2 regions of the Paenibacillus sp. W4I10 genome follow, and region 1 is predicted to be linked to the other one. Evidence: predicted binding sites of a transcription regulator. Region 1 holds the regulator's gene; the other holds the start of a gene.
The links. Region 1 encodes CtsR, which represses protease genes until heat stress. Its sites were predicted from a motif close to ATGGTCAATAAAGGTCAAACA; they were not measured.
Positions count from the first base shown of each region.

Region 2: clpP (ATP-dependent Clp endopeptidase proteolytic subunit ClpP) is a predicted target of CtsR. The motif match lies at 10,763-10,783, and genes of this name have one in related genera.

Region 1 covers NZ_JAUSXX010000001.1:5,967,105-5,982,173, forward strand. Annotated here, with positions in the region: tRNA gene QF049_RS26695 (tRNA-Ala) at 81-156, shown strand; rRNA gene QF049_RS26700 (23S ribosomal RNA) at 372-3,299, shown strand; rRNA gene rrf (5S ribosomal RNA) at 3,375-3,491, shown strand; gene QF049_RS26710 (GNAT family N-acetyltransferase) at 3,671-4,846, shown strand; gene QF049_RS26715 (CtsR family transcriptional regulator) at 5,308-5,769, shown strand; gene mcsA (protein-arginine kinase activator protein McsA) at 5,801-6,325, shown strand; gene mcsB (protein-arginine kinase McsB) at 6,354-7,424, shown strand; gene QF049_RS26730 (ATP-dependent Clp protease ATP-binding subunit) at 7,610-10,072, shown strand; gene radA (DNA repair protein RadA) at 10,333-11,700, shown strand; gene disA (DNA integrity scanning diadenylate cyclase DisA) at 11,714-12,790, shown strand; gene pssA (CDP-diacylglycerol--serine O-phosphatidyltransferase) at 12,836-13,567, shown strand; gene QF049_RS26750 (nucleoside triphosphate pyrophosphohydrolase family protein) at 13,694-14,089, opposite strand; gene QF049_RS26755 (PIN/TRAM domain-containing protein) at 14,263-15,069, shown strand, end outside.
Region 2 covers NZ_JAUSXX010000001.1:4,999,422-5,014,490, reverse strand. Annotated here, with positions in the region: gene QF049_RS22565 (tetratricopeptide repeat protein) at 1-378, shown strand, start outside; gene trxB (thioredoxin-disulfide reductase) at 550-1,509, shown strand; gene QF049_RS22555 (AI-2E family transporter) at 1,672-2,703, shown strand; gene QF049_RS22550 (ROK family glucokinase) at 3,147-4,097, shown strand; gene rapZ (RNase adapter RapZ) at 4,149-5,048, shown strand; gene QF049_RS22540 (gluconeogenesis factor YvcK family protein) at 5,062-6,048, shown strand; gene whiA (DNA-binding protein WhiA) at 6,055-6,993, shown strand; gene QF049_RS22530 (HPr family phosphocarrier protein) at 7,248-7,517, shown strand; gene QF049_RS22525 (SIMPL domain-containing protein) at 7,674-8,426, shown strand; gene QF049_RS22520 (stalk domain-containing protein) at 8,814-9,911, shown strand; gene clpP (ATP-dependent Clp endopeptidase proteolytic subunit ClpP) at 10,078-10,674, opposite strand; tRNA gene QF049_RS22510 (tRNA-Arg) at 10,851-10,925, opposite strand; gene QF049_RS22505 (sugar-binding transcriptional regulator) at 11,352-12,377, shown strand; gene gap (type I glyceraldehyde-3-phosphate dehydrogenase) at 12,485-13,492, shown strand; gene QF049_RS22495 (phosphoglycerate kinase) at 13,644-14,825, shown strand; gene tpiA (triose-phosphate isomerase) at 14,862-15,069, shown strand, end outside.

The DNA of each region.
Region 1 (15,069 bases):
ACATTCAAATAAGCAGGTTCTTAGAACCTGCAACAGCAACACAGTTACTTATCCATTTGTTCAGTTTTGATGGAATTTGAGGGGCCATAGCTCAGCTGGGAGAGCGCCTGCCTTGCAAGCAGGAGGTCAGCGGTTCGATCCCGCTTGGCTCCACCAAACAATTTCATCTATTTGGCTTGTTCTTTGAAAACTAGATATCGAAACGAAACAAACGCGAATTAGAACATTCCTTTTTAGCTGAACTTGTGTTAAACAAGTCAAGTGTATAAAGGTAGTTAAATTGCTTTTGTGATGGTATCGGGTGAGAGCGACTTTTGGATTTGGACGCAGTCCAAACCAAGGGAAGCGAGCGACCGAAACCGGAACAAAATGGTTAAGCTACTAAGAGCACACGGAGGATGCCTAGGCGCTAGGAGCCGATGAAGGACGTGGCGAACAACGAAACTGCCTCGGGGAGCTGTAAGCAAGCTTTGATCCGGGGGTGTCCGAATGGGGAAACCCAGCTGGGGTAATTTCCAGTTACTCATAACTGAATACATAGGTTATGTAGAGGCATACCAGGGGAACTGAAACATCTAAGTACCCTGAGGAAGAGAAAACAATAGTGATTCCGTCAGTAGCGGCGAGCGAACGCGGAGAAGCCCAAACCAGAGAGCTTGCTCTTTGGGGTTGTGGGACGTCTCACATGGAGTTACAAAGGAACCGGTTAAGCGAAGAGGTCTGGAAAGGCCCGCCAAAGAAGGTAAAAGCCCTGTAATTGAAAGTCTGTTCCCTCCGAGACGGATCCCGAGTAGTGCGGGGCACGTGAAACCCCGTATGAATCCGGCAGGACCATCTGCCAAGGCTAAATACTTCCTAGCGACCGATAGTGAAGCAGTACCGTGAGGGAAAGGTGAAAAGCACCCCGGAAGGGGAGTGAAATAGAACCTGAAACCGTGTGCTTACAAAAAGTCAGAGCCCGTTTTAGGGGTGATGGCGTGCCTTTTGTAGAATGAACCGGCGAGTTACGTTCCCGTGCAAGGTTAAGGTGAAGAGCCGGAGCCGCAGCGAAAGCGAGTCTGAATAGGGCGACATAGTACGTGGACGTAGACCCGAAACCGGGTGATCTACCCCTGTCCAGGGTGAAGGTGCGGTAACACGCACTGGAGGCCCGAACCCACGCATGTTGAAAAATGCGGGGATGAGGTGGGGGTAGCGGAGAAATTCCAATCGAACTCGGAGATAGCTGGTTCTCCCCGAAATAGCTTTAGGGCTAGCCTCGGAAAACAGAGTCGTGGAGGTAGAGCACTGATTGGGTGCGGGGCCCGCAAGGGTTACCAAGCTCAGTCAAACTCCGAATGCCATAGACTTACTTCCGGGAGTCAGACAGTGAGTGCTAAGATCCATTGTCAAAAGGGAAACAGCCCAGACCATCAGCTAAGGTCCCCAAGTGTGTGTTAAGTGGGAAAGGATGTGGAGTTGCACAGACAACCAGGATGTTGGCTTAGAAGCAGCCACCATTGAAAGAGTGCGTAATAGCTCACTGGTCGAGTGACTCTGCGCCGAAAATGTAACGGGGCTAAACACACCACCGAAGCTATGGCTTGATGCTTTGCATCAGGGGTAGGGGAGCGTTGTATAAGGGTTGAAGGTGTACCGTAAGGAGCGCTGGACATTATACAAGTGAGAATGCCGGTATGAGTAACGAAAAGATCAGTGAGAATCTGATCCGCCGAAAGCCTAAGGGTTCCTGAGGAAGGCTCGTCCGCTCAGGGTAAGTCGGGACCTAAGGCGAGGCCGAAAGGCGTAGTCGAAGGACAACAGGTCGAAATTCCTGTACCACCGTAAGCCGTTATGAGCAATGGGGGGACGCAGTAGGGTAGTGACGCGGACTGATGGATGTCCGTCTAAGCAGTAAGGCTGATGTGTAGGCAAATCCGCACATTGTAAGGCTGAGCTGTGATGGGGAGCGAAAATTATAGTAGCGAAGGTCATGATCTCACACTGCCAAGAAAAGCCTCTAGCCAGGTGAAGGTGCCCGTACCGCAAACCGACACAGGTAGGCGAGAAGAGTATTCTAAGGCGCGCGGAAGAACTCTCGTTAAGGAACTCGGCAAAATGACCCCGTAACTTCGGGAGAAGGGGTGCCCCGGTAGTGTGAATAGCACGAGGGGGCCGCAGTGAAAAGGCCCAAGCGACTGTTTAGCAAAAACACAGGTCTGTGCGAAGCCGTAAGGCGAAGTATACGGGCTGACGCCTGCCCGGTGCTGGAAGGTTAAGGGGAGTGGTTAGGGAGCAATCCCGAAGCTGTGAACCGAAGCCCCAGTAAACGGCGGCCGTAACTATAACGGTCCTAAGGTAGCGAAATTCCTTGTCAGGTAAATTCTGACCCGCACGAATGGCGTAACGACTTGGGCGCTGTCTCAACGAGAGATCCGGTGAAATTTTAATACCTGTGAAGATGCAGGTTACCCGCGACAAGACGGAAAGACCCCATGGAGCTTTACTGCAGCTTGATATTGAATTTGGGTACGATCTGTACAGGATAGGTGGGAGCCTTTGAAACGTGAGCGCCAGCTTGCGTGGAGGCAACGTTGGGATACCACCCTGATCGTATCTAGGTTCTAACCTGGTACCGTAATCCGGTGCGGGGACAGTGTCAGGTGGGCAGTTTGACTGGGGCGGTCGCCTCCTAAAGAGTAACGGAGGCGCCCAAAGGTTCCCTCAGAATGGTTGGAAATCATTCGAAGAGTGCAAAGGCATAAGGGAGCTTGACTGCGAGACCTACAAGTCGAGCAGGGACGAAAGTCGGGCTTAGTGATCCGGTGGTACCGCATGGAAGGGCCATCGCTCAACGGATAAAAGCTACCCTGGGGATAACAGGCTTATCTCCCCCAAGAGTCCACATCGACGGGGAGGTTTGGCACCTCGATGTCGGCTCATCGCATCCTGGGGCTGAAGTAGGTCCCAAGGGTTGGGCTGTTCGCCCATTAAAGCGGTACGCGAGCTGGGTTCAGAACGTCGTGAGACAGTTCGGTCCCTATCTGTCGTGGGCGTAGGAAATTTGAGAGGAGCTGTCCTTAGTACGAGAGGACCGGGATGGACGTACCGCTGGTGTACCAGTTGTTCCGCCAGGAGCACCGCTGGGTAGCTATGTACGGACGGGATAAACGCTGAAAGCATCTAAGCGTGAAGCCCCCCTCAAGATGAGATTTCCCAGTATGTAAGACCCCTTGAAGACGACGAGGTAGATAGGCTGGGGGTGGAAGTGCAGCAATGCATGGAGCTGACCAGTACTAATCGGTCGAGGGCTTATCCAATAGCAAGTTGTAATTCGCATGTTTCGTTTCGAATCTAGTTTTCAGAGAACAACACTCTGAAATGTAAGCTACGCGTTTGGTGGCGATGGCGGAGGGGTTCCACACGTACCCATCCCGAACACGACCGTTAAGCCCTCTAGCGCCGATGGTACTTGGACCGCAGGGTCCTGGGAGAGTAGGACGCCGCCAAGCGAAGAACCACTGCCGATGTTATTCGGTGGTGGTTTTTATTTGTTTATTTAAGGGGATGCGAAAGCATCTCTTATTTGACTTTGTAAGAATCCTCTGACACACTCTAAGGGGTACATATATCACATATCAGGCCATGATTTGGATTGATAATAACTCTAGTGAATGGGGTGTAGGACGACATGGAAATTCAGAAATTGACGGTAGATGATTTTGAACCAGCGATGGCACTCTCCGAATATGCTTTTCAGATGGTAATGAATGATGAACAAAAAGAAAAGCGGCGGAGTCAGTTTTCGTCACAAGATATATGGGGTGTATATGAGGACGGGCAGCTAGGAGCCAAACTTCACATCATTCCTTTTCAAACCTATATTCATGGCAGAGCGTTCGAGATGGGCGGTATTGCGGGTGTAGCCACCTGGCCAGAGTATAGACGCAAAGGCTGGGTAGCGGGTCTACTGAAGCATGCGTTGGAAGAAATGAATCGTAACAAACAAAGTATATCATTCTTGCATCCATTCTCTTTTGGTTTCTATCGAAAGTATGGATGGGAGACGTATGTTGAATTTAAACGTTATAAAGTACCTACAGCTCATTTGCCTCTGAAAAAAGCGACACCTGGAACAATTCGGCGTGGGGATCCGGGCCTCAGCATATTAAAGGAAGTATACAGTGCTTATGCTGAGCGCTATAACGGAACTCTGGTTCGGGATGATGCAAGGTGGGAGAATTCAGTTCTTGTTAATGGAAGCAGCCAGAAGGCTGTATATTACGATGAAGCTGATGCAGCACAAGGTTATCTTTTATATGAGGTTAAGGAAAATAAGTTTACCATTAAAGAGATCATTTATCTGAATGAAGAGGCTAGGCAAGGGCTGTGGACCTTCATTGCTAATCATGATTCCATGATCCAGGAAGTTACGTTGCAGGCGCCTGCCAGTGATACGCTTGCTTTCCAATTGGATAATCCACGGATTCAACAGGAGATTGTACCTTATTTTATGGCGCGTATCGTTAGTGTAGAGCAGTTTATATCCCAGTATCCATTTGCAAGCCAGGACTCACCGGTGCAGATTGTACTTCAGGTAGAAGATGCCCACGCTCCATGGAATGAAGGGGTATGGCAATTAAATGTGGCAATGAACGGAACGGCGTCCATATGGAAAACATCGGAGCCAATTACTGATGATCAGACCATTAAGGTGGATATTCAATCCCTTACCGCAGTGCTGATGGGGTATCGCAGACCAACGGAAATGGCACGGATCGGAAGAATTCACGGACCAGAAGCAGCAATCAAGGCTTTGGAACAAGCGATTCCTGAACGGGAAACCTATTTGCTCGATTTCTTCTGATGACTATTGCCACTGCTCCATTTAACTTGATTAGCTTATATAGAAATACGGCGTGATCGAAAGACAAATGGACTTCTCCAGCAATTTTGGGGAGGTTTTTTTGTGTCTGGGGAATATTTCGTGTAAAATCGTAAAAAATGAATAGTGACCCCACTTGGCAAAACCACAAAATATGCTATAATGGTTATAAAGTCAAAGAAAGTCAAAGTCAACTAAAGGTTTAATACTTAAGTAGCTTTCTTTCAACAATCTGATGCATGATCGCCAATATACGGGATTCATTTCATCGGAGGATCAAGGGAATATTAAAGGACCTTCGTGCTTCCTTCGCTCTCCTGTTGATACCTGTGGAAGCAAGATTCGTTGTTTTCCTGATTGGTTAAATGGGTAGAGAAGGTGTACTCTGTGGGGGCGTGTGGGTCCTTATTGACTTAACGTTTCAGACAGTGGAGGATGATTGGATGCGTAATATCTCTGATATTATCGAACGATATCTGAAGAGTATTTTGCATGAAAGTCCCGAAGGAATGGTTGAAATTCAGCGTAATGATCTGGCAGATCAATTCTCATGTGTACCTTCCCAGATCAATTATGTCATCAGCACACGTTTTACACTCGAGAAGGGATACCTGGTAGAGAGTAAACGCGGCGGTGGTGGTTATGTTCGCATACAGCGCATTGAATTACCGGCCCAATCAGCTCTGCATAATCATTTGCACCATAGTATTGGTGAAGAGATCGGGCAGACAGCTGCCGAAGGTCTGATCTATCAATTGGAAGAAGCGCGCTTCTTGAGCAAGCGGGAAGCCGGGTTGATGCGAGCTGCTGTATCTAGAGAGGTTATATTAGTCAAACTTCCTTACCGGGATCAAATTCGTGCCAGAATGTTGAAGGCGATGTTAATATCTTTGCTCGGTAAATGAAAACTATCGGGGTCAAAGGAGGTACATCAATATGTTGTGCCAAGAATGCAATAAACGTCCGGCGACACTTCATTTTACGAAGATCGTAAATGGAGAGAAGACGGAATTCCATATTTGTGAGTCATGTGCCCGTGAAAAAGGGGAAATGATCCCTGGAACAGCAGGTGGGTTTTCCATTCACAACTTGTTGTCCGGATTGCTTGATTTTGATCCAGCCAGCAAAAGTGGATCGGCAGGAACACCACCTGCAAAAGCACTTCAATGTGAAGAGTGTGGTATGACGTACGCACAATTTAGTAAGATAGGCCGGTTCGGCTGCAGTTCATGTTATAAATATTTTGACAGCCGACTGGATCCTTTGTTCAAGCGGGTTCATGGTAATACGTCCCATGTAGGCAAAGTGCCTGCACGAGCTGGTGGTCGCATCAAGGTGAAACGGCAAATCGCTGATCTGAAGCGTGAGCTCCAGGAGAGCATCGCGCAAGAGGAATTTGAAGAGGCGGCTCAGATCCGTGACCAGATCAGAGGACTTGAAAAAGGGATAGCTCAGGAGTAAAGTTTGTCATGAGTAGGAGGGATGCGTAATGCCTAATCTGCGCTTTACAGAGAAGGCGCTCAGCGACTGGATGCGCAGTGATGCGGCTGATTCCGAAATTGTCATTAGCAGCCGTGTCCGGATTGCACGCAACCTTCAGCATGTTCCGTTTCCGATGCTGGCTTCCAATGAGCAATCGGAAGAGGTGCTGAATAAGCTGAGCGAAGTACTTCAATACGATGACGTTCATGCCTTTGGGGATTTTCATACTTTGGATCTGATCGATATTGACGAACTCGACAAACGGGTGCTGGTGGAGAAACATCTCATCAGTCCAAGTCTTGCGAATGAATCCAGGAATGGTGCGGTTATTCTCAGTGAGGATGAGTCGGTCAGTATTATGATTAACGAAGAGGATCATCTTCGTATCCAGTGCCTCTATCCGGGGTTCCAGGTGAAAGAAGCCTGGGAGAAAGCTTCCGCAATAGATGATGCTTTTGAAGCGCATGTGGATTATGCTTTTGATGATCGCAGAGGATACTTAACCAGCTGTCCTACCAATGTAGGTACAGGTGTCAGAGCATCGGTTATGATGCACTTGCCTGCCCTGGTGATGACGCAACAGATAGGCCGTATTCTAACCGCAGTTTCCCAAGTGGGATTGACGGTAAGAGGAATATACGGTGAAGGTAGCGAGGCGATGGGGAACCTGTTCCAGATCTCGAACCAGATTACTTTGGGACAGACCGAACAGGAAGTCATCGAGAACCTGCATGGTGTTGTATTACAGATGATAGGTCATGAGCGTACAGCCAGAGAACGGTTAATTACCGACTCCAGACTTCGGATTACGGATCGTGTCATGCGTTCTTACGGCATATTGTCTCATGCAGCTATTGTTGATTCCAAGGAAGCTGCACAGCGCTTATCGGATGTACGCCTTGGCGTGGATCTCGGCTTGTTGGATGGACTGTCCATTACGGTAATGAATGAGTTGAATGTGATGACACAGCCGGGATTTTTGCAGAAAACATTCGGGGAAGATATGCGTACAGATGAGCGTGACATATACCGTGCTCAGTTGATTCGTGATACGATCAATGCAGCGAAGCAGTCCTAGTTTAGCCTGATATTGTATTGAATTATGGTTTCATGCCGCATTGCGGCTTTTATATAATAAGGCATGTACAAATGCCGAATGACTTTATTCGCAGCACGGCTGCAAACAAAAATGATATGAAGAATACGAAGGTTATTTCATTAAATGACCCTCGTTTTATCCAAAACCATGGAGGTGCAGGAGATATGATGTTTGGAAGATTTACGGAACGGGCCCAAAAGGTGCTCGCACTCGCGCAGGAAGAAGCTGTCCGTCTCGGTCATAATAACATCGGTACTGAGCATATTTTGCTCGGCCTCATTCGTGAAGGCGAAGGCATCGCAGCCAAAGCACTGATCGGCCTGGGACTCGGATTGGAAAAAATTCAGGATGAAGTAGAAACGCTGATTGGCCGTGGCCAAGAGCAACCTACCAACATTGCATATACGCCACGTGCGAAAAAAGTAATTGAACTGTCTATGGATGAAGCTCGTAAATTGGGCCACACCTATGTAGGCACAGAGCATATCCTGCTCGGATTGATTCGTGAAGGCGAGGGTGTTGCAGCACGTGTGCTCAATAACCTGGGAATTAGCCTGAACAAAGCACGTCAACAAGTGCTGCAATTGCTTGGCAGCAGTGAAGCTGTATCCAGTCATAATGGAACACCTGCCAATGTAAGCACACCAACGCTGGATAGTCTGGCACGTGACCTCACGGCTTATGCCAGAGAGAACAACCTGGACCCGGTTATTGGACGTAGCAAAGAAATTGAGCGTGTCATTCAGGTGCTCAGCCGTCGTACCAAGAACAACCCGGTATTGATCGGTGAGCCAGGTGTAGGTAAAACAGCGATTGCTGAAGGCCTTGCACAAAAAATCATTGCAAATGAGATTCCGGAAACATTGCGCGACAAACGTGTAATGACCTTGGATATGGGTTCAGTAGTCGCTGGAACCAAATATCGTGGTGAGTTCGAAGATCGTCTGAAAAAAATCATGGATGAGATTCGCCAAGCAGGTAACATTGTCCTGTTTATCGACGAATTGCATACCTTGATTGGTGCAGGCGGAGCTGAAGGTGCCATCGATGCTTCTAACATTTTGAAACCGGCTTTGGCCCGTGGAGAATTGCAATGTATCGGTGCGACAACACTGGATGAATATCGCAAATACATCGAGAAGGATGCAGCGCTTGAGCGTCGTTTCCAACCGATTACTGTAGATCAGCCTTCTCCGGAAGAAGCGATTCAAATCTTGCACGGCTTGCGTGACCGTTATGAGGCGCATCACCGTGTGAAAATTACGGACGAAGCGATTGTGCAGGCGGTTAAACTGTCTGACCGTTACATTACAGACCGTTTTTTGCCAGACAAAGCGATTGACCTGATTGATGAAGCGGGCTCCAAAGTAAGATTGAACTCTTACACGATCCCACCAAACCTGAAACAACTGGAAAGCCGTCTGGAAGATATCCGTAAGGAAAAAGACGCAGCAGTTCAAAGTCAGGAGTTCGAAAAAGCCGCAGCGCTTCGTGATACGGAACAAAAAATCCGTGAAGAGCTGGATGTAACGAAGAATCAATGGAAAGAAAAACAAGGTCGCACGGATTCCGAAGTAACACCTGAGGATATCGCACAAGTGGTAGCCAACTGGACAGGAATTCCGGTGAACAAGCTGAAAGAAGAAGAGACACAACGCCTGATGAATCTGGAATCGATTTTGCATGAACGTGTCATTGGCCAGGATGAGGCTGTGAAATCGGTCAGTCGTGCGGTTCGTCGTGCTCGTGCTGGATTGAAAGATCCAAAACGTCCGATGGGTTCATTCATCTTCCTCGGTCCTACTGGGGTAGGTAAAACAGAACTTGCTCGTGCTCTGGCTGAAGCAATGTTTGGTGATGAAAATGCAGTAATCCGGATTGATATGTCCGAGTATGGTGAGAAACATTCGACTTCCCGACTCGTCGGAGCGCCTCCAGGATATGTTGGATACGAAGAAGGTGGTCAGCTGACAGAGAAAGTTCGTCGCAAACCATACTCCGTAGTCCTGCTTGATGAGATCGAGAAAGCACATCCAGAAGTATTCAATATCTTGCTGCAAGTGCTTGAAGATGGTCGTCTGACGGATTCCAAAGGTCGCGTTGTTGACTTCCGGAATACGCTGATTATCCTGACATCCAACGTGGGTGCCGAAGCGATCAAACGTAACTCTACACTTGGTTTCACAGCGGTTGTGGATGCAGGCGCGGATTATGATAACATGAAGGGTAAAGTTATGGATGAGCTGAAGAAAAGCTTCCGTCCAGAGTTCCTTAACCGGATTGATGAAATTATCGTATTCCACTCTCTGGAACAGAAACACATTGCAGAGATTGTTACCCTCATGAGTGAGGAACTTCGCAAACGGCTGCGTGAATACGAAGTTGACTTCGAACTCACCGACAATGCCAAGGACTTCCTTGCCAAAGCCGGCTTTGATCCAGCTTACGGTGCGCGTCCGCTTCGTCGGGCAATACAGAAGCATATCGAGGACAAATTGTCTGAAGAGTTGCTTACAGGTAACGTAACCAAAGGCGATTCATTACTCATTGACGAAGAGAACGGTGCGCTGTCTGTAACTAAAAAAGACGTGATTGTTCCTTCTAACGAGGAAATCGAAACTAAATAATATGTAGCAAGCACTGGAGTTAAACTTCAGTTTGTAATAATCCTTAATCCTTCTCGGCTTCGGCCGGGGAGGATTTTTTGCACTTTGGACAGAAGACGGACATGATTATGTCAGGAACATGTGTAAAGTTTGCGATAATCCTTTACGAAAAATCTCAAACAATGGTAAACTTTTAGTAACCCTGCACGTCAGGGAGTTTGGGTGAAATTCGTCGAATAATGCAAAATGCTGTTATAAAACTAAATTATAGGAGTGCTGAAGTGGCCAAAGTTAAAACCAAGTTTCAATGTACGGAATGCGGCTATGAAGCCCCCAAGTGGTACGGTAAGTGTCCGGGTTGTCAGTCATGGAATTCAATGGTGGAAGAAACAGAGACGGTGGTCAAAACACAAGGGAGAAATTCTCCTCTGTTTGACAGTAAAGATAAACCGCTTCCTATCATAGATATAGATAGCGGTCAGGAACCGCGTGTACAGACTGGAATCGGAGAGTTGAACCGGGTATTGGGTGGTGGAATCGTTCCGGGTTCGCTCGTTCTGGTGGGTGGAGATCCGGGTATTGGTAAATCAACGTTGATGTTGCAGACGTCTCATGCTTTAACGCATTCGGGTTTGCGTGTGTTATATGTTTCCGGTGAGGAATCAGTCAAGCAAACCAAATTGCGGGCAGACCGCCTCGGGGCACTCTCTGCCGAGTTGTATGTACTGTGTGAAACCAATATGGAACGTGTAGAGGAAGCGGTGGATCAGATCCAGCCGCATTTTCTTGTCATCGACTCCATTCAGACGGTGTATCTTCCCGAAGTTACCAGTGCGCCGGGTAGTGTAGCACAGGTAAGGGAATGTACGTCAAGGTTCATGCGAATTGCCAAAGGCAGAGGCATTGCAACGGTTCTTGTGGGGCATGTTACCAAAGAAGGTGCCATTGCCGGTCCACGTATGTTAGAACATATGGTGGATTGCGTGCTTTATTTTGAAGGAGAACGGCATCATACGTATCGCCTGCTGCGTGCGGTGAAGAACCGTTTTGGTTCCACCAATGAGATTGGCATTTTTGAAATGGGCGAGGATGGACTTCGTGAGGTGGGCAATCCGTCCGAACTCTTTTTGTCAGAACGTCCACTGGGTGTAGCAGGTTCAACAGTAGTTGCCAGTATGGAGGGGACGCGTCCTCTGCTCGTGGAATTACAGGCGTTGATCTCCACTACCCATTTCCCTTCTCCCCGCCGTATGGCAACAGGGGTAGATCTGCATCGATTAAATCTGATCATTGCAGTGCTGGAGAAACGGATGGGCATGTTTTTACAGACCCAGGATGCGTATCTGAACGTGGCTGGTGGAGTACGGTTGGATGAGCCCGCTGTAGATTTGGCGGTTGCTGTCAGCATTGCATCCAGTTTGAGGGATGTACCGACCAAGCCGGATGACGTCGTCTTTGGCGAGATTGGTCTGACAGGTGAGGTTCGAGCCGTATCACGGGCCGAACAACGAGTGAAGGAAGCCGCGAAGCTGGGCTTCAAACGAGTCATTTTACCGGAAAAAAGCTTAAAGGGCTGGAAACATCCTCGCGGGATACAACTGATCGGTGTGAATACCGTGGCAGATGCACTAGCGGTTGCTTTAGATTAGGGGGCATAACAAGATGAAAGATTCGAGCCAACTGGATAATATGAATGAGTTGTTAAGGCTGATCGCACCAGGTACACCTTTCCGCGAAGGTCTGGAAAATGTGCTGCGCGCCAAGACGGGCGCACTGCTTGTTGTAGGATACAGCCCTGAAGTAATGGAAGTGGTGGACGGGGGATTCTCGATTAACTGTGATTTCTCCCCGAACTACCTGTACGAACTCGCCAAGATGGATGGAGCCATTATTCTTAGCGAGGATTTGAAGCGTATTCTTTACGCCAATACCCAGTTAATCCCGGACTCTTCGATCTCTTCATCAGAGACGGGGATTCGTCACCGGACGGCAGAGCGTGTAGCAAAGCAAACGGGTAAATTGGTCGTATCCATATCACAGCGCCGGAATATCATTACCTTGTATCAGGGAACACTTCGTTATTCCCTCAAGGAAATCGGGGTTATTTTGACCAAAGCGAATCAAGCGATTCAAACCCTGGAGAAATACAAAGCTGTATTAACACAGTCCCTTACGAATCTGAGTGCCTCTGAGTTTGAGGAATTGGTGACGATTCCTGAAGTGGTCAATGTGATTCAGCGTACCGAAATGGTGATGCGGATCAAAACGGAAATCAAACGATACATTCATGAACTTGGGAATGAGGGACGACTCATTTCCATGCAAATGGAAGAACTCGTGGGTACAACGGAAGAAGAAGCCTGGTTATTGTATAAGGACTATGCCCGTGACGACAGTGATGACAAAATCCGTGAAATTATCGTGGGACTGAAAAGATTGTCGGACGATGAGTTGCTGGATGCACATCATATTGTCCGTCTTCTCGGCTATCCTTCATCAGCCGCTACTTCTGAGGATTCGGTTGCACCTCGTGGATTCCGGGTATTAAATAAGATCCCCCGCCTGCCCAATGTCATTATCCATAACCTGGTGGATCAATTCGAACAATTGCCTCATGTTATTATGGCTACAATTGAAGAACTGGACGAAGTGGACGGTATTGGTGAAGTTCGTGCCCGGACCATTAAGGAAGGCCTCAAACGTTTGCAGGAGCAGATGTTTATCGACAGACAGATGTAAGGGTTTGCCTATATAAAGGCTTGAAATGGATGAGGTGAAACAACGATGCTAACCAGATTCATTCCGAATCTCTTTACCCTGGGTAATCTGTTTCTTGGAATGATGGCAATTTTGCTTGCGATTGATGGAAATTACAGTTTGGCTGCCATTATGGTCATTGTAGCGATGCTGCTGGATGGTCTGGATGGCCGAGTGGCACGGGCACTTAATGCCCAAAGTGAATTCGGCAAGGAACTGGATTCCTTGTCTGACATGGTTTCCTTTGGTGCAGCACCAGCCCTGATCATATTTATGGTGTCGTTTCAAGATTCAATGCCCATCCTCGCCTGGATCGCAACAGCGGCTTTTCCAATCTGTGGAGCCATTCGTCTTGCACGGTTTAACGTTCGTCCGGGTATTCCCGGATACTTCACAGGTCTGCCGATTCCGGCAGCCGGCGGGGTACTGGCTACACTGTCCTTGTTCAATAAGGATATTGGCCCGGTTAGCATGATGATTGCTACATTGCTGTTATCGTATCTGATGGTGAGTTCGCTTAAATATCCCAATTTCAAAAAGGTCGGTTTGCCACGCAAGGCAATTTGGATTGCACCGTGGGTTGTGTTATTTGCCATAGCTGTAGCCGTTATTTTCCCGGAGCAGTTATCCAAATTGATCTTTATTCCGCTGGTGTTATACGCCTTGTATGGAATGAAGCATAATGTGCGAACAGCGGCCTCGCGTAGTCGGGCGAAAAAGCGCAAGGATGAGAAATCTTCCCGTCCTTCCGATCGTTAAGTCGCCTCGGGGACAGACACTATACAAAGAAAGCACGTACTCTCCTGAACTGGAGAATGCGTGCTTTTTGTTTATTCAGATCTATTTACAGTAAAAGAAACCCTTGCGAACGACATACATATCTTCTTACGACAGATTAAACATCCCTAACGTTGAACACTTCTGTGATTCGTGATTTACGACCTCTTCCATGTTAATGTCCAGCAGATTGCAGAGAGCCGACATGTAGAACAGGTTCCGCCCTAGCTCAGAGCTGATGACCTCTCTGCAGTTCTCACACAACTCACCTTCCACATGCGTTTCCAGAAGGCCCTTGGTTTGAGCGATATCGCTCTCCGGGGCATATTTCTGCTTGGTGGCGTGCAGCTCGATGCAGCCGCATTCGGTAATGGCTTTGGACACGGCACGGTTAACAGACGCTCCGGCTTGTCCCGTTTTGGACAGTACATCAATCAGGCTGCGATGACGCAGCAACAGTTCAGAAACTTGATCCTGGAAAGCCTGTAAACTTAGCGTACTCATTTTGCCACTCACCTCGGGATATGAATTGAATTCATTATATGCCAATAATTTACCTACTTTCAACTGACGATTGCAACATTTCCAAAAAGTTCTTCCGGATGGGATTAGCAATTCAGGAATTGGATCATACTGGATATAAAGATCAAGATACATTGAAGGAGGTGCAGGGACTAATGTGGAAAAAAGGCATTTTAACTTTTACAGGATTGTGCGGTGCATGGTTCGGCTACACGGCATATCATCTGGCAGGAAAATCGGTCCCATGGATGGCGGAGTGGATTCAGTCCGCAGGATTACTGGGAGCTGGTATATCGACGCTGCTGGGAGCTGTAATGTTTATGGCTGTATGTAATATTGGTGGAACATTGATGGCAGACAGGCTGCATAGTGGGATCAATTCATTGGCAAAAGTACCTATGAACGAATTGGCTGCAGGTGCCGCAGGTACCGTTGCTGGGTTGCTGGTGGCCTTGTTGCTCTACCCTGTTGTGAGATGGATGGGGACGGCAGGAGAAGTGCTGCAAGTGGCGCTGACGGTGATTAGTGCTTATTCCGGTTATGCCCTTGCCATGGCGAAGAAAGACGATCTGGGGGCCTTCTGGATGTCTGGACGATGGGGTCATCCCGAGGTGGACGAGGATAGACGGATGGAAGAACATAAAATTTTGGATACCAGTGTTATTATCGATGGGCGTATTGCTGATATATGCAAAACCGGATTTATTGAAGGCACGATCGTAATTCCGGAATTTGTTCTGGAGGAGTTACAGCATATTGCTGATTCATCGGATCTGCTCAAGCGGAACAGAGGACGGCGTGGACTGGATATTTTGAACAAAATCCAGAAGGAACTTGATGTAAAAGTCCTAATCTACGAGGGGGATTTCGAGGAAATCTCCGAGGTGGACAGCAAACTGGTTAAACTGGCTAAAGTGCTTCAGGGCAAAGTGGTCACCAATGACTTTAACCTGAACAAAGTG
Region 2 (15,069 bases), 970 kb from region 1:
GTTCGACCCTTTTCTCCTGTAGCCTTGAAGTCTATTGGGAAGGTTCCATCCACATCAGAGCAATCGGACACTGGTTCAACCTCCCATTGGCAGGCTGTTGTTGATCGTGCGTTACAGATGTCTGAAGCAAAGGCTGAGTTGCAGCAAGAGATGGAACGGCTCTGGACGGATTATGTATCCCGGGTACATCCGGAGGTTCCAGGTACGAAGCAGATTGAGGGTTGGGCTGCGGGACTTGAATATTTGGCAGCGAAGAATCACAGTCGGCCCGTTACCTATCAAAGCATTGCTGAGCGTTATGGGATATCGGCATCAACGGTTAGCAAGTATGCTAAACAGATTCATTCGGTTTGTAACAGCAAGCCACCACTTGTATAGAAAGTTCGCTTCAACTCGTTTTCAGAAAGACATCATCAGGTGAAGGATACAACAACCGGGAAAACGGGTAAACTTAACGAATGGGCCTCGTAAACGCCTGTAGGATATCATCTTGGCAAGTTCATCGCTAGTACAACACATTCTCACCTTAATTAAGGAGGCTGTATCTATATGTCTAAATACAGAACGATTGTGATCGGAACGGGACCTGCGGGTCTGACAGCAGCGATATATCTGGCCCGTGCTAATCTGAAACCGCTGGTTATCGAAGGTCTTCAGCCGGGTGGTCAATTGACGACGACAACGGAAGTTGAGAATTTCCCCGGTTTCCCACAAGGTATTATGGGTCCGGAACTGATGGACAACATGCGTAAGCAAGCTGAACGTTTTGGAGCGGAATTCAAAAACGGTTGGGTGGAAGAGGTTGATTTCAGCAAACCGCCCTTCAAGGTCAAAGTTGGAGGAATCGGTGAACTGGAAGCTGAATCGATCATTATCTCCACAGGTGCTTCCGCACGTTATCTTGGTATTCCGGGCGAGCAGGAAAATGTAGGACGTGGTGTAAGTACATGTGCGACATGTGACGGCTTCTTCTTCCGTGGTAAAAAAATTGTGGTCGTTGGCGGTGGTGACTCCGCGATGGAGGAAGCGAGTTTCCTGACTCGTTTTGCAACAGACGTGACATTGGTTCACCGCCGGGATGAATTGCGTGCATCCAAAATTATGCAGGATCGGGCTCGCAGCAATGAAAAGGTGAAGTGGGCACTGAACCGTACTCCTCTTGAGGTCGTACCTGAAGCGCTGGGTGTCAAAGGGCTCAAGGTGCGCAACAACGAGACGGGGCAGGAAGAGTTGCTTGAAGCAGATGGCGTATTCGTTGCCATTGGTCACACACCGAATACCGGATTCCTGGGTAATGCGATCGCACTGGACGAACATGGCTATGTTGTCGTTAAACCGGGAACAACGGAGACCAATATTCCGGGTATATTCGCCTGTGGTGATGTTCAAGATACGAAGTATCGTCAGGCTATTACGGCTGCAGGATCAGGATGTATGGCTGCGATGGATTGTGAGAAGTTCCTTGAAGGAAGCATTGTCCATGATTGGAGCGAAACGTTGGATAAATAAGCATTGCATGCGTGAGGTTAGGCATATGCTAGGAATAAGAGACAACGGGAAGTCTCATGAAATGAGAGAAGCCGGAAGGCTTCTCTTTTTTTGAAACTACAGTGGGCATGAGATCGTATACATATAGGGCATATTAGCTGTGAGGTGAAGATTTTGGGGGAAATGATAAAAGATTGGTTACAGAATGCGACAGTGAGACGGTTTTTGATCCTGCTCTTGTTCTGTTTAATTTTGTTCAGTATGGGGAGTATGCTGCACATGATTCTGCTGTTGTTCCTGGTGACATATGTCATGAACAGGTTACAGCATTTCATTACAGGTGGTTTGAATCGGTTGTTTCCAATCAATTATAAAGTTGTGGTCATCCTGCTCTATATGATTGTGATCGCAGTCATTGTGCTTGGCATTTCCAGATATTCACCACGGATCGTGGATCAGGTCGTTCAGTTGACGAACGAGATTATGAAATTTCTGGATAGTGCAGACGGTGATAATTTTGCATCCAAAATTGCAGGTTATCTTCAATCCTTCGATATTAAAAATTACACCAATGATGCATTGAAATATATTTTCGCTTTGAGCAAATGGCTGGAGTTTATTCTGCTCGTCATCATTCTGAGTCTGTTCTTCTTATTGCAGAAGCAGGAGATATCCAAGTTCACGTCCAAGTTCAAAACTAGTAAAATTGGATGGTTCTACAATGAAGTTGCTTATCTGGGAGACAAATTCGTGTCTTCTTTTGGTAAAGTCATTGAGGCACAGCTTCTTATTGCGGTGTTTAATACGGTACTGACGATACTGGGCTTATGGATTCTGGGTTTCCCGTATCTGTTCGCTCTGACCATTCTGGTGTTCATGCTCAGTCTGGTTCCCGTTGCGGGGGTTATCATCTCACTTGTACCGCTCTGTCTGATTGGGTATCAGATGGGTGGACTGAAATTAAGCATTATTGTGATCATTATGATTATTGTTATTCATGCCTTGGAGACGTACTTCCTGAATCCAAAACTGATGGCACACAAGACCAAATTGCCAATGTTCTACACCTTTATCGTACTAATTCTGTCGCAACACTTCCTGGGGATCTGGGGACTAATCATTGGTATTCCGATCTTTGTCTTCCTGCTCGATATTCTGGATGTGAACAAGATGGAGAAGACAGAAGAGCCGGTACGTGTGGAAACGAAGTTATAACGTAGAAAAATCAACTGAGTCAGCCCAATTTCTACAATTTCAGATTTTCATAAAAGTAAGGGCGCCTTCTAACTATGGAAGGCGCTTTTTTGTTGATAATACCGTCATTCGATAGCTCTCTGTATGAGAATGACAGGTGGCGGGGTGCATAAGACGAGTCACCTATATGAGGGGGCGAAGTTCATCTTTTATGAATGGAACGAGTGAAGATGCAATATCATGAGTTGAGGCTTCCTCTGTTATGGAGGAAGGAATAAAGCGTGCGTTTATAAATGAAGGTAATAAGATTGTATACGTATTCAAAAATGCTATGTGATGTAGTTCACAACCCTGGTGAAACATGATGTATGCAAGGTCTTATCGTCTTGACCCAGGCGTATCCTTCAATTATAGTTGGTACGTAGGACTTAAACTATTTTAGATAGATAAAGGTGGCTTGCAGCATGTCTGAGAAAATCTACGTTGGGGTCGATCTCGGCGGAACAGCAATCAAGGTCGGTATATGCGATGAACAAGGTCAGCTAATGCATACGTATGAAGGACCGACTGAAGTGGATAAGGGCGTAGACACGGTCATCGCCAACATCGAGAAGTATGTCCGACATATCGTAGCCGAATCACCTTACAGTTGGGAACAGCTTGAGGGTGTAGGTGCTGGAGTGGCCGGTTTCACGAATGTACGCGAGGGAATTATCGTTCATGCCCCTAACATCGGATTTCGGAATGTGGCCATTCGTTCGATTCTGGAAGAACGTCTGGGCAAGCCAATCAAAATAGATAACGATGCAAACGTGGCTGCACTGGGTGAAGTATGGGCAGGTGCCGGCAAAGGCGTAGACAACTGCGTATGTTATACACTCGGTACTGGCGTTGGCGGAGGCTTGATCTTGAATGGGAACATCTATCAGGGCTTCTCTGGTATGGCGGGAGAGCTGGGTCATATCAGTGTTGTACCTGATCTGGAGGCCATCAAGTGCGGCTGTGGTAAAATGGGATGTGTAGAAACTGTATCGTCTGCAACGGGTATTATCCGTATGGCGAAGGACGCCGTAGAACGTGGTGATCATACGTCACTGGCTCTCGTCGACAAGATTGCAGCCAAAGAAGTATTTGATGCTGCCAAGGCAGGCGATGAAGTGGCACAGCGCATTGTAAACCGTGCGGCCTTTTACCTGGGCAAGTCCATGGCTACTGTAGCGGCTGTCATTAACCCGGAGATGTTCATCATTGGTGGCGGTGTATCCAAAGCCGGCAATTTCTTGTTCGATGAAATCCGTACCGTATTTGCTAAGCTGACACCAGAACCACTGCAAGAAGGGGTTCAGATTCTGGAAGCTACACTTGGTAATAATGCAGGTATTGTGGGTGCAGCAGGTCTTCTCTTGCGTTCCTAGTGACCTCGTAACAATATATGAAGACAGCAATATGATAAGGAGGGGACATTTATGCTTGAAGGTGAAGGCTCACCAGGCACAGGCGCCACGCTCATTATCATTACGGGCATGTCCGGAGCAGGTAAAACCATTGCAGTACAAAGCCTGGAGGATCTGGGTTTCTTCTGTGTGGATAATCTGCCGCCGGTATTGATTCCAAAATTTGCGGAACTAATTGAACAGTCAAACGGCAAGATTGGTAAGGTTGCATTGGTTATCGATCTGCGCGGGCGTGAATTCTTTACGGCTCTGTCAGAGTCTTTAAACTATATTAAAGATCATTTTACCATTCATTGCGAAATTTTATTCCTGGATGCTACAGATTCTGTCCTTGTTCAGCGTTACAAAGAAAGCAGGCGCAGACATCCACTGGCTCCTGAGGGCATGCCGCTGGACGGCATCCGACTGGAACGCAAGATGTTGGAGGAACTCAAAAACTCTGCGACTCAGGTACTGAATACTAGTACAATGAAGCCTGCTCAACTGAAAGAACGCATCATATCCCGTTTTTCTCATCTGGAGAGCCAAATGCTGTCGGTGAATATTACGTCGTTTGGATTCAAATATGGCATTCCGATTGATGCTGATCTGGTGTTTGATGTACGTTTTTTACCGAATCCGCATTATATTGATCATTTGCGACCGAATACGGGACAGAATAGTGATGTGTACGAATATGTTATGAAGTGGCCAGAGACACAGGCGTTTCTGACCAAGCTGCTGGATATGCTGCATTTTCTGATTCCGCAATACCGGAAGGAAGGCAAAAGCCAGGTTATTATAGGAATCGGCTGTACCGGAGGCAAGCATCGTTCGGTAGCAATATCGGAATATTTGGGCAAGATGTTGGGAAGCAGCGAGACAGAAGCTGTCACCGTGAGCCATCGCGACGCTGACCGGGACCGTCATTGAAGAGGGTGAAGGGATGAAAGAGGCCGGACCACGAAGAGAACGTCCGAGAATAGTTGTAATGGGCGGCGGAACCGGATTATCCGTGATGTTACGCGGTTTGAAAGAAAAGCCGCTGGATATCACGGCCATCGTCACAGTTGCAGATGACGGTGGAAGTTCAGGCATCCTGCGCAATGAGCTACAGATGCCGCCTCCGGGCGACATTCGCAACGTGCTTACGGCACTGGCTGATGTAGAACCATTGCTTTCAGATATGTTGAAGTACCGTTTCAATACAGGCGCGGGGCTTGCAGGCCACAGCTTGGGAAATTTGATTTTGGCTGCAATGACGGATATTTCGGGCGACTTTGTGACCGCAGTGCGGGAGCTTAGCCGCGTGTTTGCCGTTCGAGGTGAGGTATTGCCAGCAGCCGGGCAGGCCGTTGTGTTGCATGCGGAGATGGAAGATGGGACAATTATTACAGGTGAGTCCAAAATCCCTGAGGCGGGTGGACGCATCAAACGTGTTTTCCTTGAACCGGATCACGTGGAGCCGTTGCCAGAGGCAGTAGAGGCCATTCGTCAAGCTGACGCCATTCTGATCGGGCCAGGCAGCCTCTATACAAGCATCCTTCCCAATCTGCTCGTACCTAAGCTTGCAGAAGCTGTGGTAGAGGCTGATGCGGTGAAGATGTTTATCTGTAATGTGATGACACAGCCTGGAGAAACAGATAACTATACGGTAAGTGACCACCTTAAGGCGGTACACGAGCATATAGGTCATCAGCTCTTCGACTATGTTATCGTAAATAATGGTGATATTCCGCTGCAAGTGCAGAATAAGTATGCGGAAAAAGGAGCAAAACCGGTTGTACTGGATATGAATGTACTCGAAAGTGCTGGCTATCAGGTTGTTGCAGATACCCTTGTTCTGTTCAAGACTTATCTGCGTCATGATGCCGACAAGTTAAGTCATCACATCTACCAACTGGTACAAAATTGGATGTTACGGAAGAGGTGAAGTCCCATGTCGTTTGCAGCACAGACCAAAAAAGAGTTAACCATGATCGAGAGCGAACCGTGCTGCGAAAAGGCGGAACTTTCAGCCCTCATCCGTATGCTTGGTGCAGTGCAGTTATCGAATAAAAAAGTGATCTTGGATATTTCGACGGAGAATGCCGCCATTGCAAGACGGGCATACTCTCTGCTTAAAAAGCATTTTCAAGTGCATACGGAATTACTGGTCCGCAAAAAAATGCGGCTGAAAAAGAACAATGTATATATTGTTCGTATTCCAACCATGGTACAGGAGATTCTCAATAGTCTTCACATTGTATCGGAAGGTTTTCTGTTTACGCCAGGAATTAATACGGAGTTATTTCAGCAGAACTGTTGTAAACGGGCCTATCTTCGCGGTGCATTTCTGGCCGGTGGATCGGTTAATAATCCGGAAGGTTCCTCGTACCATCTGGAGATTGCGTCCATGTATGAAGAACACTGTCAGGCACTGGTTGACCTGGCCAATGAATTTCATCTGAATGCCCGGTGTATAGAACGGAAAAAAGGATTCATCCTATACATTAAGGAAGGCGAGAAAATCATTGAGCTGCTCAGCATCATTGGTGCTCATCAGGCCTTGTTCAAGTTTGAAGATGTAAGGATTATGCGAGACATGCGCAACTCCGTTAACCGGATTGTCAATTGTGAGACTGCCAACCTGAATAAAACCATTGGCGCTGCGGTAAGACAAATCGATAATATCCGGTTGTTACAAAAGGAAGTTGGTCTGGAATCGCTGCCTGAGAAACTTCGCGAGGTGGCTGAGGTTCGACTGGCTCATCCAGATATCAATCTGAAGGAAGTGGGCGAACTCCTTAAAGGTACAGTCAGCAAGTCAGGAGTGAACCATCGGCTTCGTAAAATTGATGAGTTGGCTGAGAAAGTGCGCGCAGAACGTTATGGATAAGTTGGCATAGGGTAAAGTAACAAGGTCGGCTGTTTCTGCTGAACAGAAAGGTCGGGAAAGTCAATCGTTAAGGATCTAGAAGACTTACTTAGGTCATTGGATGTGCTGTTCAAAAGATGAAATAGGGCAAGATAACGTCCGTCAAAGCACCCTGAGTTTTTTCTTCTAGTGTCCTGCACGGGTTAATGGTATAATGTTGTATAAATATAATTGTGTATTTAATGTCCAGATTTCATAAAAGGGGGTAAGTTTCCATGACAAAGCACCCGGTAGTTGTCCGTTTGAAAACGGGTCTCCATGCCAGACCTGCGGCACTGTTCGTTCAAGAAGCGAATAAGTACTCGTCTGAAGTGTTCGTCGAGAAGGACGACAAAAAAGTTAATGCAAAAAGTATCATGGGGATCATGAGCCTTGCAATTAGCACAGGTACGGAAATCCAGATTAGTGCAGAAGGCGCGGATGCCGAACAGGCTGTAAACGCTTTAGTTAGTCTGGTAAGCAAGGAAGAGCTCGAAAACCAATAAGATATGATCAATCCAATGAAGAAGTCCCGAAAGGGGCTTTTTTGCGTTTTTCACGTTTATGCTATCGTCAAGTGCAACATTATGGAATTTGTCCCGTCTGTTAAGGTATCAAATCGATTAAAGTTTGAGATGTTAACACATAAGGAGGCTATCGTGATGGGTAAACTATGGATGAAACCGTTTGGTGCGGTGTTGGTGGCAAGTACGTTGCTTGTTGGAGGAACAGCATGGGTTGCACCAGGCAACTATGCTTACGCTGCAGAGGTTCAGGGAGTACAACAGAATGTGATTAATGTTGTGGGTAAAGGTGAGATTCAGGTGAAGCCTGATATCGCTTATCTGTCCATTGGTGTGAACAGTACTGCAGAGACAGCTGCATCTGCTCAAAAAGCGAATGCTGCCAAAGTTCAAAAAGTATCCAATTTGCTGAAGAACACGTGGAAGATCAGTGCAGACGACATTCAAACGAGTCAGTTCTCTGTACAACCCAACTATACGTATAGCGAAAAAGACGGACAGCAAATTAAAGGATATACAGCGCATCATACGCTGACTGTCACATATCGTGAGATGGACAAGATCGGCGAGTTGCTCGATGCTGCTTCGGGGGCAGGTGCCAACAATATTGAAAACGTGCGCTTTACTGTAGAAAATCCGGAAAGTTATGAGTCCCAAGTGATTGAGAAGGCTGTTGCCAATGCAGATGTGAAAGCTGGCGCCATTGCAAAAGCAGTTAAACGTCAACTGGGTGCTGTTCTTTCCGTAAGCCAAGGTGATGCCAATGTGCCTGTGTTCTATGCAAGTGAGGCGTTGATGTCCAAAGCACAAGATACAGCAGGTGGCACTGAGATTGAAACAGGCCAGGTTAAAGTAAGCACAATCCTGAATATCACGTATGAAATGAAATAAACAAGATTGAACTAAGGGTTGTAAGCTCAAGTAACCTTTTCAAGTGTCATTTGAAGGGTACAACGAAATAATGACAAAGACTTTGTCCTGTGGACAGAGTCTTTTTTTGTTGGAAAAGCAAACTTTGATGAAGTTAGATAGGAGGGTACCTTTTGAAGCAACATGGAATGCTGTATATTGGTATCTTTTTTGTATAGTTGTTCGTGACAAAAAGGTCATATCCCCATATATTTTCGGTCTGATATTCATCAACATTGTAACTCGAGCTGTAAACCTTTCCGAAATCGGGTTAATTATAATAGAGAGGTGAGCGTATGAGATATGCGATCAGGTCAGGATTACATACGCAATGATCCCTAATTGTGAATTCAGAGAGGAGTTTTATATATGACATCATGGAAAAAATGGACAAGTGCTTTGCTTGCAGCAGGAATTATTGTAGGTAGCGGTTCGGTGTGGCAGGACAGTTCGGTTCAGGCGGCATCGGTATCCTCGAAAGTGACAACCCCGGCTGAGGTAACTCTGAAATCGGGTGGAAAAACACTCACTCAAAAAGGAGTTCTCCAAGGTGGCTCAACTTGGGTATCTCTTACGGCAGTTAAAGATGTGGCAGGTGGAACGCTGAAATATGATGCGAAAACCAAAGAGTACGCTTTGACAGCAGCCAATAACACGATGACGATCAGCCTATTGGATGGCGAGCCGAGTGTTCGAATTAACAACTATTATCCTCAAGTGGACGCAAAGCTGATCAACGGCAGATTGTATATTCCATTCTCAGCAATGAGAGATTATTTGGGTGTACAGGGGAATTGGGATGGCAAAACCAAAACGTTGACACTCAGCAAGGTGAAACAAAATAACGTTAAAATTAAAGCGGCAACAGTTAATGTCACTGTAAAAAATGCTGAAGTAGATGTTCAATATCCGCAAGTGAGTGGACTTGCCAGCAAAGAAGCTGAAGCGGCAATCAACAAAGTGCTCAAAGACGAAGTGGATGCTTATGTAGCTGACTTCAAAAAACAGACATCTGAATTCGGCAATGCAACAGCCAACCGTCCATATGCATTTGAGAGCTCCTATGTAGTGACGTACAACGAAAAAGGCGTGCTGGGACTCATTACACAACGATACGAAGATTATGCTGGCGCTCATGGTATGACAACCCGTACGGGCCACACCTTTGCACTGGACACAGGCAAGGAGCTTACGTTAGATGATGTGCTGCAAAATAACAAAACCATGCGTGAGACGTTGAGTAAAAAAGTGGGTGAACAACTGAAAGCCCGCGGCGGATACCTCGATGGTTATAAAGGGTTGAATAAAGATCAAGATTTCTATGTGACACCAACGGGTGTGGTCGTGTTCTTCCAGTTGTATGAGTATACGGCGTACGCAGAGGGATTCCCTGAAATGCCATTTACGTATAAAGAGCTTCTCCCTAAAGGCACAGAACCTTTCAGTAATGTAACGGGAACCAAATAAAGAATCATTATTATGCACTCTTAAGTTATCTTTCTTATAAAATGAAAAAAGAAGCCCTCATCATGATTATGATGAGGGCTTCTTCCCGTATAGACAACACAATGAGGTGTTGCTGATTACGTTAGGTGTTGATATATTAACGCGTAGCCCGTGGTCTACATAACACTTAGATGCCTTGGGAACCTACGTTTTCAATAACTTTATCAATGATACCGTAATCGGCAGCTTCAGCAGCGCTCATGAAGTAGTCACGATCTGTATCTTTCTCAATCCGCTCCAGCGGTTGACCTGAACGCTCAGAGATGATGCGGTTCAAGGTATCACGCATTTTCAGGATGCGGCGAGCACGAATTTCGATGTCAGAAGCTTGACCTTGAGCACCACCAAGTGGTTGGTGAATCATGATCTCACTGTTAGGCAACGCAAAACGTTTACCTTTTGCACCGGCATTCAACAAGAATGCACCCATGGAAGCGGCCATACCTACACAGATGGTAGATACATCCGGTTTGATGAATTGCATTGTATCGTAAATCGCCATACCGGCTGTAATTGATCCGCCTGGGCTGTTGATGTATAAGTGAATGTCTTTCTCCGGATCTTCCGCAGCCAGGAACAACATCTGTGCCATAATGGCATTAGCCACTACGTCATTAACATCGCTACCAAGGAAAATAATACGATCCTTCAGCAATCTGGAGTAGATGTCGTAGGCGCGCTCACCCCGGTTGCTCTGTTCAACGACCATTGGAATAAAACTCACGTGAAAAACCTCCTTGGAATGTAAATGTTATTGGTGCTTATACTTAAACTGTTACCGTATTACCCACATAATAAACAATTCCAAACAAAAAGTCAAAGAAAGTCAAACTAACTTGCAAAAAAAAGAAACCTTTCCGGTTTCATTGGTTAAATGGGTTATGAGCTGTTAAATAAAAATGGCGCGCCCGCCAAGAATCGAACTTGGATCTCAGGCTTCGGAGGCCTACGTCATATCCATTGGACCACGGGCGCACATTATGTGACAGCAATAATGATTATAGCTCATGAAATATTTAATTGCAAGCAGTTCGTTGGGTTATTGGTTTGGATTAACCTAAAAATGATCATGATGAAGAAGAGTGGATAAAGAGTGCATTTAAGTAAATGCTATTAGAGGTTTTGGACATGCCGTATGAAATGTGATTCTGGGCGATATGTAGATTAAATTCATTTGTTTCTTCTATATATGGTATGCGTGAGGTAGTCCTTGATCATGGAAGTCTAGGATTGTGAAAATAGGCGCGTACAAACGCTGAATGCGTGTCGAAATAACACGTTGAAACACTTGCATGTCACGTCAGTTTTAGGTAGAATAGACGTGGGACTTAAAAAGTTAACCCGGGACGTTTTAGGGCCACGAAAGAGAGCTTAGAACGAGAACTTGCGGGAGTGGAAAGCATGCGAACGATTTTAGAAGTACAAAAGCAGCTTCTGCCTGATCTCATGGATATCTTGAAAAAGAGGTATACGATTCTGCAACAGATCATGTTATCGGATGTGATCGGACGGAGAACGTTAGCTAATTCCATGCAGATGACCGAGCGGGTTCTGAGGGCTGAGACCGATCTGTTAAAGGCTCAGGGACTTATTGAAATTGACAGTGCAGGAATGAAGATCAGCGAGGCAGGGTATGATTTGCTGCAGCAGTTAGAGCCCGTAGCCAAAGAGTTGTTCGGATTATCCGAGCTGGAAGAGCGTATCAAGCAAGCCTACGGTCTGCAAAAGGTAGTTGTGGTTCCTGGTGATTCGGACGTTTCTCCATTTGCCAAAAGGGAACTGGGCAGAGCCGGAGCGAAGGCTCTCGGCAATATCATGAGTGACAACGACGTTGTCGCCGTTACTGGCGGATCAACAACGGCCGAAGTCGCAGAGCAACTGACTCCGCCAACATCGCTCAAAGGTGTCTGGTTCGTACCGGCACGCGGTGGACTTGGAGAAAGCCTTGAAATTCAGGCGAATACGATTGCATCTACAATGGCAAAACGGGTAGGAGCGCAATACAAACTCCTGCATGTACCGGATTTGCTTAGTGATCATGCCTATGAATCATTAATCCAGGACCCCAGTGTTCAGGAGATTCTGCAGCTGATTCGGAAATCGCGGATTGTTATTCATGGAATTGGTGATGCCGTAGAGATGGCGACAAGACGTAAACTTGCGACGGAGATCATAGATGAACTTCAGGAGCAAGGAGCCGTATCTGAATCTTTCGGTTATTACTTTAATGATCAGGGTAAGGTGGTACATACCATGCTTACACTGGGTATGCGACTTCAGGATATTGAACGAACCGATGTTGTGATTGGAATTGCAGGTGGCAAAAGCAAAGCTGCTGCTATACATTCCGTGTTACGATTTGGACAGGAAGATATTCTGATTATTGATGAGGCAGCTGCCGAAGTCATCGTTGCTGAAATGGGATAAGGGTTTACTTTACATCACAACTATTGTTGTCTTGACGGACTTCACCGTCTGTCTTGAATATATAAGTTTCATAAAAAAATTAATCAAAACTTGGGAGGAACTTACTCATGATTAAAGTAGGTATTAACGGTTTTGGACGTATTGGACGCTTGGCATTCCGCCGTATTCAAAATGTAGCAGGCATCGAGGTAGTAGCAATCAACGACTTGACTGATGCTAAAATGCTCGCTCATTTGCTCAAATATGATACAACTCAAGGTCGCTTCGATGGCGATGTTGAAGTACACGATGGCTTCTTCAAAGTGAACGGCAAAGAAGTTAAAGTATTGGCTAACCGTAACCCGGAAGAACTTCCTTGGGGCGACCTGGGCGTAGATATCGTTCTGGAATGTACTGGTTTCTTCACAACTAAAGAAGCAGCTGAGAAACACTTGAAAGGTGGAGCTAAGAAAGTTGTTATCTCCGCACCAGCTACTGGCGACATGAAAACCATCGTTTACAACGTAAACCATGAAATCCTCGACGGTACTGAAACTGTAATCTCCGGCGCATCTTGCACAACAAACTGCCTGGCACCTATGGCAAAAACACTGCAAGACAAATTCGGAATCGTTCAAGGTTTGATGACTACAATTCACGCTTACACTGGCGACCAAAACACGTTGGATGCTCCACACCCTAAAGGTGACTTCCGTCGTGCTCGCGCAGCAGCTGAAAACATCATCCCTAACACAACTGGTGCTGCTAAAGCAATCGGTCTGGTAATCCCAGAACTGCAAGGCATCCTTGATGGTGCAGCTCAACGTGTACCAGTAGCTACTGGTTCCCTGACTGAGCTCGTAACTGTTCTGAACAAAAAAGTAACTGCTGAAGAAGTTAACGCAGCTATGCAAGAAGCTTCCGATCCAGAAACTTTCGGATACACAGAGGACGAAATCGTATCTTCCGATATCCAAGGAATCACTTTCGGTTCCCTGTTTGATGCAACTCAAACTAAAGTTCTGACTGTTGGCGACCAACAATTGGTTAAAACTGTAGCTTGGTATGACAATGAAATGTCCTACACTGCACAATTGGTTCGCACTTTGGAGCACTTTGCAAAAATGATTAAGTAATATCTGCAATAACATAGAGCGGAAACAGATGCTATATTGTTTCCGCTCTTTATATATCTACATTTTGCAAATTTCTCAAAAACACCAGGATTGACGAGGGATTTTAGCTCTTGATTGGTCCACCAAATACATGGGTGCGGAGGAAATACAGATGAACAAAAAAAGTGTACGCGATATCGAATTGACAGGAAAACGGGCTTTTGTCCGTGTAGATTTCAATGTGCCGCTCGAAGATGGTAAAATTACAGATGACAAACGTATTCGTGCGACGCTTCCTACAATCAACTTCTTGATTGAAAAAGGCGCTAAAGTCATTTTGGCAAGCCACATGGGTCGTCCTAACGGCGAAGTGGTTGAATCCTTGCGTTTGACTCCAGCAGCTGAGCGTTTGTCTGAATTGCTTGGTAAAACAGTTGTTAAAGCTGACGATTCTGTTGGTGACGCTGTTAAAGCTCAAATCGCTGAACTGAACAATGGCGACGTATTGTTGCTTGAAAACGTTCGTTTCCACGCAGGCGAAGAGAAAAACGATCCGGAACTGGCAAAACAATTTGCTGAACTGGCTGACGTTTTCGTTAACGATGCGTTTGGCGCGGCTCACAGAGCACACGCTTCGACTGAAGGAATCGCTCACTTGCTTCCAGCAGTGTCCGGTTTGTTGATGGAGAAAGAACTTGAAGTGTTGGGTAAAGCAATCTCCAACCCTGAGCGTCCTTTCACAGCTATCATTGGTGGATCCAAAGTTAAGGACAAAATCGATGTAATCGACAACCTGCTGAACATTGCAGACAACGTGATCATCGGTGGCGGTCTGACTTACACGTTCTTGAAAGCACAAGGACATGAAATTGGACAATCCTTGTTGGATGATTCCAAACTTGATGTTGCTCTCGGTTTCATCGAAAAAGCGAAAAAACTGGGCAAAAACTTCTACCTGCCGGTAGATATCGTAGTGTCTGACGATTTCAGTGCGAAAGCAAACACACAAATCGTTGACATCGACGGCATCCCAGCAGATTGGGAAGGCATCGACATCGGTCCTAAAACACGTGAGATCTATGCTGGCGTAATCAAAAACTCCAAATTGGTTGTGTGGAACGGACCAATGGGCGTATTTGAAATCGAGCCATTCTCCCAGGGTACTCGTGCAGTAGCGGAAGCTTGCGCTGAGACAGAAGCTTACACTGTAATTGGTGGCGGTGACTCCGCAGCAGCAGCTGAGAAGTTCAAATTGGCTGACAAGATGAACCACATCTCTACAGGTGGCGGTGCATCGCTCGAGTTCATGGAAGGTAAAGTACTTCCAGGCGTAGTGGCGTTGAACGACAAGTAAGTTTTAGTAGTCTATAGCATGAAGGAGTTGAAACCCATGAGAACACCGATTATCGCAGGTAACTGGAAAATGTTCAAAACGGTTTCCGAATCCAATGACTTCATTCAGGAAGTTAAAGGAAAAGCGGAAGTTGAAGGCGTGGAGACTGTAATCTGCGCACCGTTTACAAATCTGCCATCCCTGGTAGAAGCCGTTAAAGGCACAAACATCAAAATTGGTGCACAAAATCTTCACTTTGAAGATA